Regions from separate parts of the Ensifer meliloti genome, predicted to be linked through region 3. Evidence: riboswitches for the same ligand, from Rfam matches in the RefSeq annotation. Region 3 holds a riboswitch; each other region holds the start of a gene.
The links. A riboswitch is a leader RNA that binds a small molecule or an ion and turns the genes downstream of it on or off. The one in region 3 is predicted to bind cobalamin.
Positions count from the first base shown of each region.

Region 1 (3,272 bases), 1.1 Mb from region 3:
TGCCATCGCCAGATCGCAGACGTGGCAAATCAGCGGATTGAACCGCGGCCGCCCCTTCATCTCATAGATGCGGCTGATCGCATCGGGGGTCGTGGCATCGGCGGCAAGGCCGTATACGGTCTCCGTCGGGATCGCGACCGGTTCGCCGTCCGATAGAACCGCGCAGGCTTTCTCGATTGCCCGCTCAGGTTCGGTGCGCGTGTCGATGATTTCGGCCATGGCGTTCTGATCCTTTCCGTCGCTTCCTTAACGGAGCGACCGCAAAAACAGAACGATTTTCTTTGTCAAAGGCTGCGAACGATCCGGCGCAAGGCTTCGTCGCGTGCGCCGAGCATCAGCACGTTCTTCAGCGCCACCTTCGGATCCTGCGTCCGGAAAATCAGCCCGTTGCCGCGCACGTTGCGGTTGACGACGATCCGTTCCTCGCTGGCGTCGGGCTCGATCGCGACGGCGAAATACATGCGCGAGTAGCCCGGCTGGATACGGTCGAAGAAATGGGTCTCGTTCCCGAGCTCGCAGAAGAAGTTCGCGAAATAAAAGGACCAGGTGATCTCGTGCCCATTGGCGAGGCAGGTTTTCGCGGCGGTCACGTGGCAATAGCCGAGATGCGGACTGCTGGGGAGCGCGCGATGGAAAACCATCTTCGGGAACTGGATCGAGGCATGAAACCCGTTGATTCGCCTGTGGGTCGTCTCGCCCGCTGTCGTCAGCTTCCGCGCCGTCTGCTGCGCCACCTCGGCATAACTCAGATACTGACGCTCGTTCGGCATCCACCGGCGTCTATCGATCCGGCCGGTCCGCAGGAACTCGGTGTGAGCCTTGGCTTTCGGCGGCGCGGCCGCCTTGTCGGCAGCGTCGTAATATCGGAGTTTTGCCATGGGCGTCGTCGCGCCATCCTGTCCGCAAGCGGGTTGATCGCGGCGAACGTTAAATCATCACAGTTAACGAATTGGTCCCGGTATGACCGGGCGGGCATCGATCAGACCCTTGTGTTGGCGGGCCGTGTCGCAGAATGGCCACTCGCCTTCGCGCCATGAACGGCGCTGCCGAAAAATCCGCCAGCTGCGCAGGCATTCATCTACTTCCTTGTTTGTTATGGATAATATTGCATGCCTTCGTGCCGCTTGTGTCGCGTCTGGCTGTCGTCTTTCTGGAATCGGATGTCGTCTATTGGCAGTTGCCGGGCCGGTCCTCAGGCTTAGATGAGGACACTCAAGGTGCCGCCTCGAAGGGAGGGCGGAGAATTGGGAAGCCGGTCAAATCCCGGCGCTGCCCCCGCAACGGTGGTGGAGCGAACAGCCACGGCAGAAGGCCACTGGACACCGCGTCCGGGAAGGCGCCGGGCAGGTCCCTTGCGGACGGCTCCAGAGCCCGGAAACCAGCCTTGAAGCAGAAATAGACCGTAGCTGGTTGCGGCGGGCAGCCGGATCGGAGCCAATTGCGTTGCGGGTCCATGCGGCCGGCGCGGGTTCCAGTCCTGCCTCTCCGAAACGGCGGAAAAACGAGGACAAGGGCATGGAAATTCAGACCGAAATGCTGCGCAAGCTGAAGACCCGTCGCGAAGGCTACAGCCTCGACCGCGCCTTCTACGTCGATCCTGATTATTACCGTCAGGACCTGGAGCAGATCTGGTACAAGGATTGGCTGTTCATCGGCCATGATTGCGAAGTCCCGCGGCCGGGGAACTATTTCACGGCGCAGGTCGGCGATTACCCGGTCGTTATCGTTCGAGACAGGCAGGGCGCGGTCCGGGCACTGCACAATTCGTGCCGCCATCGCGGCTCGCGCGTCTGCACGCAGCACAAAGGCTCATCCGCCAAACTCGTCTGTCCCTACCACCAGTGGACCTACGAACTCGACGGCCGCCTGCTCTTCGCGCGGCAGATGCCCGAGGGCTTCGACCCGGCCGAGCACAGTCTGAAGCCGATCCACTGCGAGACCGTCGGCGGTTACATCTTCATCAGTCTTGCCGAACACCCGATGGACTTCCGGCCGTTCCGCGAGACGGTCGCGGCCTATCTCGCGCCGCATCGCCTGGGGGAAACGAAGGTCGCCTTCGAGAGCACCATCGTCGAGAAGGGCAATTGGAAGCTGGTCTGGGAGAACAATCGCGAGTGTTACCACTGCGCCGCCAATCATCCGGAACTCTGCCGTACCTATCCGGAAGCGCCGACCGTAACCGGTGTCCAGGGGGCGATGAACGATCCGGAAATCGGCGCCCACTGGCAGAAATGCGAGGCGGCGGGCCTTCCGAGCGCCTTCAAGATCGCGCCCACGGGCCAGTTCCGCATGACGAGAATGCCGCTGATCAACGGCGCCGAGAGCTATACGATGTCCGGACAGAAGGCTGTCCGCAAGCAACTCTCCACCGGCGTAGACGCCGATGGCATCGGGACGCTGCTCCTCTTCCATTATCCGACGACCTGGAACCACATTCTCGGCGACCATGCGATCACCTTCCGCGTGCTGCCGCTCGGGCCGGAACTGACTGAGGTTACGACCAAATGGCTGGTCAACAAGGATGCGGTGGAGGGCGTCGACTACACGATAGACGAACTGACGCACGTCTGGACGGAGACCAACGATCAGGACCGGCAGATCGTTGAGGAAAACGCCTTCGGAATTCGCTCGCCCGCCTATGAGCCGGGTCCTTATTCCGCCGAACACGAGGGCGGTGTCATGCAGTTCGTCGAGTGGTATTCGAGCTTCATGCTGGACCGCCTTCAGGGCGGGGCCGCGCATCTCTCGCGGGTGGCATGACCATGGAAATGCCTCGCTCCTTTCACCATTTCGACGAGCTCGATCCCTGGAGAGACCGTCAGCACATGCTGGAGTGCATGTCGGCCGTAGCCGAAACCGCTGACGTGATGACCTTCACCTTCCGCTCCGACAAGCCGGCCTGGTTCCGCTACCTGCCCGGGCAGTTCGTGACACTCGAACTGCCCGTCGCAGCCGAGCCGGTGATGCGCACCTATACGCTGTCATCCTCGCCATCGCGCCCGCTTTCGGTCGCGGTCACGGTCAAGGCGCAGCCGGGAAGCATCGGCACCCGCTGGATGTTCGACAATCTGAAGCCGGGTATGATGCTCAAGGCGTTCGGGCCGCTCGGCGACTTCAGCTTCGTCCGTCATCCCGGTGAAAAATATCTCTTCATATCGGCGGGGTCGGGCGTCACGCCGATGATGTCGATGACGCGCTGGATGGCCGACTGCGCGCCGGAAACGGATGTCACCTTCATTTCCTGCGCCCGGCGCCCGGACGATCTCCTCTTC
Region 1 is NZ_CP120365.1:3,224,283-3,227,554, forward strand. Features, by position in the region: gene PZL22_RS22365 (L-threonylcarbamoyladenylate synthase) at 1-219, opposite strand, end outside; gene PZL22_RS22370 (DUF6656 family protein) at 285-878, opposite strand; cobalamin riboswitch at 1,199-1,401, shown strand; gene PZL22_RS22375 (aromatic ring-hydroxylating oxygenase subunit alpha) at 1,516-2,760, shown strand; gene PZL22_RS22380 (FAD-binding oxidoreductase) at 2,757-3,272, shown strand, end outside.
Region 1: it holds a riboswitch for cobalamin, as region 3 does, so the genes downstream of both, PZL22_RS22375 (aromatic ring-hydroxylating oxygenase subunit alpha) here and bluB (5,6-dimethylbenzimidazole synthase) in region 3, are expected to answer to the same signal.

Region 2 (3,272 bases), on a different replicon from region 3:
CGCAACGGTCTTGAACGGGATCGCCGTTTCGCCGATCGCAGCGCCCATCCAGAGTGCTGCGAAGAGGATGACGAGCGCGGCGAGAGCCGTGCCGACGCGTCCCGTCCCCGTTCGCCCGGCCAGGGTCAGCACGCGGCTCACTTGCCCAACCCACCCTTGGAGGCCAGCCCCGCCTTGGAGGCAAGTCCGGCCTCGGCGATGGCATCCGCCAGCGCTTCGATGCCCTCGATCGTGCGGATCGTCGGGTTCATCGCCTGCGCATCCATGGCGAACACATAGCCTTTGGCGACTGCCGGCATGAGGCTCGCCACGGGATCGGTCTTCAGGAATTCGAGTTTGGCGTCGAGGCTGTCGAGCGGGTAACGTCGACGTTCCATGGAGCCGGCAACGATCATGGTCGGCTCGGCTTTGGCGATGGTTTCCCAGCCGACCGTCGGCCATTCGTCTTCTGTGTCGATGATGTTTTCGATCCCGAGCGCCGCCATTATGTAGCCGGGTGCGCCATTCCTGCCGGCGACATAGGGGTCGGCATCGGCAGCGCTGGAGAACCAGAAGACGGCCGAGAGCTTGTCCCCGGCCGAGGCGACCTTGGCGCGCGCCGCCTCTTCTCGGCTTTTCAGCTCGGCGACGACCTTCTCGCCCTTATCCTGAACATTGTAGATATGCGCCAGCTCGCGAATTTCCCGATAGACGAGGTCCATGGTGAAGACCTGCCGGCGCACGCCGTCGCTCGCCGCCGAATTCTCCTTGCCGGTGCAATCCGATGGCGATGTGTAGACCGGAATGCCGAGCTCCTCGAACTGCTCCGGCCTCGCGACCACGCCTTCCGGGCCGACCTGCCACTGAAACTGCACCGCCACCATGTCCGGCTTCTTGGCAAGTACGCTTTCGAAGCTCGGATCGTTGTCTGCCAGGCGCTCGACCTTGGCGTTGACCTCCTCGTAACCTTCAAGGACGGGGCCGACCCAGAGGGCGGTGCCGGCGACCTTGTCCGCAAGGCCGAGCAGATAGAGGATCTCGGTGCTGCTCTGGCCGATCGCGACGGTGCGCGTCGGCGTCTTGTCGAACGTGATCTGCCGTCCGCAATTCTCGAGTGTCAGCGGATAGGTAGTCTCGGTAGCGAAGGCGGGATGGCCGAGAGCCGCTGCGCCTGCGGAAAAGGTGATGAGACCGGCAATGAGCGGTCGTTTCAGAAAGTTGTTCATGAATAGTCCCCGAATGTGAGGCCGCTATGCGGCCGTGATCGTCAGCCTGCCGATAGGGTTCGATCGAACGAGTGACGGCTGGACCTCGGGGAAACTGATGAAAGCGTGCGCCGTAAGGCGCGAAAGATGGTCATGGCTTGCTCCTGTTCCGGGCATCCCCGCCCGTGACGTTGGATCGAATTTGACGGCAGGTCTCCTGGCTCACGGACAGAAGTCGCTCATCTGCCTTCCCGCGCAGTACGCGCAGTGGCTGGCGCCTAGGCGCCACCAGGATGAACGACGATCCGCTTACAGTTGCGGGGGCAGCCACGGTCTTGGTCCCTCTTGGGTCGTCCGCACCGTGTTCCCTATTAATCCCCTCCACCTCACGGGTAGGGGAACCGTCGGTCCCAGTTAATGTGGAACGCAGCCGCCGGTCAAGGTGGAAGGCAACGGTTATGTCCCACACGCGATCCGGTTAATGCTACGGCGATATTTCATTACGACAATTTCAATATGTTATATCATTACATTCGTCAACAGCAGATGCTCTGCGCTGTACCGGCAACAGGCTTGCAAGGCGGGGGGAGTTCACCTTCTCGTCAGCATACGATGGGGCGTCCTGAGGCTTGTGGCGGCCTTCGCCCTGTTGCCTTCATGCTTCAGAGCTTGGCGATCAGTTCGCTTGTGGCGAGGGCGCGTAAACGCCGCGCGTCGGCGACGCGCGGCGCTAGGCGTTCAGGCTCGAATTCAGCGGCGGCAGCTATCGGCCGCGCGTTCCCTTGCCGCGGCGGCGATATTCGACCGAGCCGCTCCTCTCGTCGAGCCACGTTTGCGTTGGAATGTAAGGCTCCACCCGTTTCCGCTGGCCTGCCAGCCGTCGGCCACCGATTCCGAGCGGCCGGCCGTGGCGCCCCGGCTTGCGGAGCGCGCCTTCAATCTGGATGCAATTTCTGAAGGGTCAACCACGACCACCAGCATGAAACCGATCGGTGCGAGCACGTATGGGGGAATGCCTGTCGGTACGCTCGCGAAAACGGCAATCGACACGGCCGCGATAATGCACATCAGGTTCGTCAACGGGTGAGTGAGCGTCCTGAGACACGTTTCAGAAACAGTGTTGTTCCGTCCGTAGTCCGACAATGCCATGGGAGAGATCCATCCGGTTGAGTTGTTCCCCTGCCGAGATCACGATGACTTTAGGCCCCGTCGACCCAAAATCATGGAACGTGATCGTGCAAGGAGCCAGAGCGGAATGCCGGCGGCAGACCGCAGACACTGTCCGCTCCAGGCTCCAGCGGCAGCGAATGCTGCAATATGTACCCTGAGACACAGCTGGCAACGGGCCTAAGACCTTTGCCCTTACGGGGTCGGACCAAGGTCCTATAGATGGGCGCGGATGGCACTCTAGCTTCTTGCCTTCCCACCTATACAAGGACCTAAACCTTTTCAGCGACACTTGAGGCGGGGCCTCGCCGCTTGGCGGGGTCCCGCTTGCGTCCCCGACCGAAGGCCGGCGGGGAATCGTTTCGCAGACATGCGAGTGCCCGCGCAGGGGATGACGCGGGCACTGCAACAGGTTGGGGTCCTGAATGTCGCTGGGGGACAGAAGCGACACCTGTTAATTCTTCAGACGAAAATTTGTTCCGCAGCCGCGGGCGCGAAAAAAGCGACGTCGGCACGCCGCCGTCCTCCGCGCAAGCTATCCGGCAGCTGCTACGGCGAAACGGTGCCGATAGTCCCCCGGCGACAGCCCGACGATGCGGTGGAACAGCTTGCGGAAGGCGGCCGCGTCCTCGTAACCGACGGACCAGGCGATCTGTTCGACCGAGCGTCTGGTGAACTCCAGGAGCTCACGCGCCTTGCCGACGCGCAGATGCTGCGCATATTCGATCGGCTTCATTCCTGTCGCCGCCTTGAAACGGCGCAGGAACGTGCGCTCCTCCATCGCCACCACTTTGGCCATCTCCGCGACGCTGACGGCGCGGGCCTCGCGGGCCTGCAGCCAATGCTGCACCTTGAGAATCGCCTCGTCGCCATGATTGAGACGCGGCGAAAAGCTGGAATAGTGCCGCTGCTCGCGTCCGG
Region 2 is NZ_CP120364.1:914,482-917,753, reverse strand. Features, by position in the region: gene PZL22_RS04145 (FecCD family ABC transporter permease) at 1-141, opposite strand, end outside; gene PZL22_RS04140 (ABC transporter substrate-binding protein) at 138-1,205, opposite strand; cobalamin riboswitch at 1,375-1,605, opposite strand; gene PZL22_RS04135 (GlxA family transcriptional regulator) at 2,887-3,272, opposite strand, start outside.
Region 2: it holds a riboswitch for cobalamin, as region 3 does, so the genes downstream of both, PZL22_RS04140 (ABC transporter substrate-binding protein) here and bluB (5,6-dimethylbenzimidazole synthase) in region 3, are expected to answer to the same signal.

Region 3 (3,272 bases):
GGCGCAGCGTAGGCATCTGATCGGCGGTGGTGACGACGACGTTCGTCGGCGCATCCTCGCTGCCATGGAACTCAACGGCTGCTCGGGAGCGCCCCGAGAGGGCTGGGATGCCGGAAGCGCCGAAGGCCAGTTTGCGAGCGCCGCCGACGGCACGGAGGTTCACCGGAACATCCTGCGCGACCTGCCGCCGGACAGCGGTGCCTATCCGCTTCTGCTCGACGCCCTCCGGGCAGAGCTACCGCTCACGGATGACGATTTCGCCGGCAGCCTCAGAACCATGTGCGTAAGGACATGCGATGGCGCCTTCTTTCCCATCTCCTCGCATGCCACGCCGGCAGACTTCGGTCGTGACGCCGATCTCTGCCGCGCGCGATGCCCGGGTGCGGAGACGGAGCTCTACTATCATGTGCTCGCGACGGAAGAAGCCGACCAGATGGTTTCGGCGACGACCGGCCTGCCCTACACCGATCTCCCAACGGCCTTCGCCTACCGGGCGCGCAGTGTCGGCTCACCCGGCATCTGTGGCTGCGGAATCCCGGACCCCGCAACGGATGCCAACGGGCAAAAGGCAGGCTCCGCCGGCAAGCTCACCGTCGTCAGCCCGTCGGTCATAACCATTGGCAGCGAGAAGAAGGCGCCGGCCAAGCCGATAGCAGAACGGCCCTACGACCCGGCCAAAAACAAGGTCCGCGTCGTCGGTCCGTCCTTCCTTCCGCAGGAGGAGAGCGCGATCGACCTCAAGCATCCGCTTGGGCCCCGTTACCAGCCGCTGCAGGAAAACTGACATACGCCGTTGCGAGCATTCTGCAAGCTTGGCGATGCTCTTGAATTCCTTGAGTACCGACTGCGCGGCCTACTGGACTTGTCCTTTGACCGTTGCCGATCAAAGGACAAAAACATGCAGAAGATCAAAGCGCGTCTGATAAGACGCGCGGCGCTGTACGTATCGAAGGACTGCAATCTCTCCTCTTCCTCATCCCTGTGCTTGTCACAGGGATCCAGCAGCGCCGCGTCTGCGGCGCGGGAAGAGTCCTTTCAGCCCAAGGACTTGGTCTGGCTGGATCCCTGTGACAAGCACAGGGATGAGGAGATCAACAAGCCGCGGCGGGTATCCCGAAACTCAACAGGCCTTGGGGCGGGGTGAGGAAAAGTGTGTGCGGTTTTCCGCCGCATCCCGCTCTAACCTCTTGGAATCGATCGCGTTCAAGTTTTTTGGTCGACCGACCTAATAACATCGTGATCTTAACGGACGCCCCAGCCTTCCTCGAAAACGAGATCTTCGAGCGGCAAGCGCTGTCGCCAGCCCTTCGCGGCGAGTTCCGGCTCTTGATACAGCTTGTCGACGAAACCGAGGCACAGCCAGGCGACGATTTCGACATGATCCGGGATTCCGAGGATAGCCTTGATCTCGCTCTCGTGGAAAATGCTGACCCAGCCGACGCCCACGCCCTCCGCCCGCGCGGCGAGCCAGAGGTTCTGGACGGCGCAAACGGTCGAGTACAGATCCATCTGCGGATTATGGGTGCGGCCCAGGACGACCGCTCCGCCGCGCGTCCGGTCGCAGGTCACGCAAATGCTGAGCGGCGCCTTGCGAATGCCTTCGAGCTTCAGCGACCGGTACTTCGCTTGCCTTTCGCCGGAAAACATCTCTGCGGCCTCGTCATTGGCGCGCTGGAAAGCCCGCCAGACTTTCTCCCGCGTCTCGTCCTGGCGCACGAGCACGAAGTTCCAGGGTTGCATGAAGCCGACGGACGGCGCCTGGTGCGCCGCACCGAGCAGGCGGGCGATCAGTTCCTCGGACAGTGGTTCGGGCAGGAACTCGTCGCGCACGTCGCGGCGCGTCTCAATGGCACGATAGACGGCAGCGCGCTCGTCCGACGAAAAAGCTCCGGCGGCCGTAAGGCAGCCGTTCGGGTCAGGCAGCATCGTTCGATCCCCAACAATGCGGAAACCTCCCGCCGTCCGCGCGGGGCCGGTCTATCTCGCCAGGCCGGTCTTCTGACTTCGGATCATCCGTTCGCGCCGCCTTCCCGAATAGCTTCAATATTCAGTGGCAAAGCTCTGAAAAGATTCAGAGCTTTTTTTGGCGAGAACGTCCCCTTCACAGCGTTGGGCACGTGCCGGAGCTGCACCGGCTTCCCGATTCTCCCGCATTTCGCGGGCACCTGACGGCGGCATATGGCCACAGGTCCCCACGAAAGGCAAGGCAAGCAAGCGGGAGCTTCAGAGCGGCGCCTCCGGATGAGGCGAGGCGCCATAGGCACCCCAGATCGACTGATCGAAGCAGATGACGGAACCCGTCATGAGGCCGGATTCTGCCGATGAGAGATAGGCGCAGGCACGCGCGACCTCGGCCGGGTCGACGAGCCTGCCGAAGGGCTGGCTCGCTGCCGCCTTTTCGAGCCAGTTCGCCGGCGCATCGTGATATTCGCGCTGGATCCGGTCTTCGCCTTCCGAGGCCATCCAGCCGATGTTGAGGCCGTTGACCCGTATCCGGTTGCGAAGGACGGCATAGGCGGTGTTCTTGGTCAGCGTCTCGAGTGCCCCCTTCGACGCACAATAGGCGGCGATGAAGGGCTGACCCGCCTTCGCCGACATGGAGCCGATATTGACGATCGTGCCCTCCGTCTTCTCGCGCCGCATCACCTTTATCACCTCCTGCATCAGGAAGAATGGCGCCCGCACATTGACCGCGAACATCCGGTCGAAGAGTTCCGGGCTGGTGTCGAGGATCGTACCCCTGTCGGTGATCGCTGCGGCGTTGACCAGCGCATCGACGCGGCCGAAGGCGCGGTCGCAAGCCGCCACGACCGCACGGGCATCCTCCACCCGCTCGAGATCCGCCGGTACGTAGACGACCTTCGAACCCGTCGCCGCGGCGATCTCGGCAGCTTTCGCCTCGCCCTTCGCCGCGTTGCGCCCGCAAATGACGACGCCGGCGGCGCCGCGCTCCGCGAAGAGTGCGGCAATCGTGGCACCGAGCCCCTGCGTGCCCCCGGTCACGATGGCGATCTTCCCGTCCAGTCGGGCGTGGTCCGTGCTCATCCTGATCCTCCCTTTGAGATGTTGGTGAATATGCCTTGGTGAGCGTGCATTAATGCCTGTTGAGATTTGGGATACCCGCCGCTACTTGTTTGATCTCCTCATCCCTGTGCTCGTCACAGGGATCCAGCCAGACCAAGTCCTTGGGCTGAAAGAACTTCTCCCGCGCCGCAGACGCGGCGCTGCTGGATCTCTGTGACAAGCACAGAGATGAGGAGGAGAGATTGCAG
Region 3 is NZ_CP120365.1:708,368-711,639, forward strand. Features, by position in the region: gene PZL22_RS10460 (DUF2865 domain-containing protein) at 1-784, shown strand, start outside; gene bluB (5,6-dimethylbenzimidazole synthase) at 1,243-1,926, opposite strand; cobalamin riboswitch at 1,972-2,184, opposite strand; gene PZL22_RS10470 (SDR family oxidoreductase) at 2,224-3,045, opposite strand.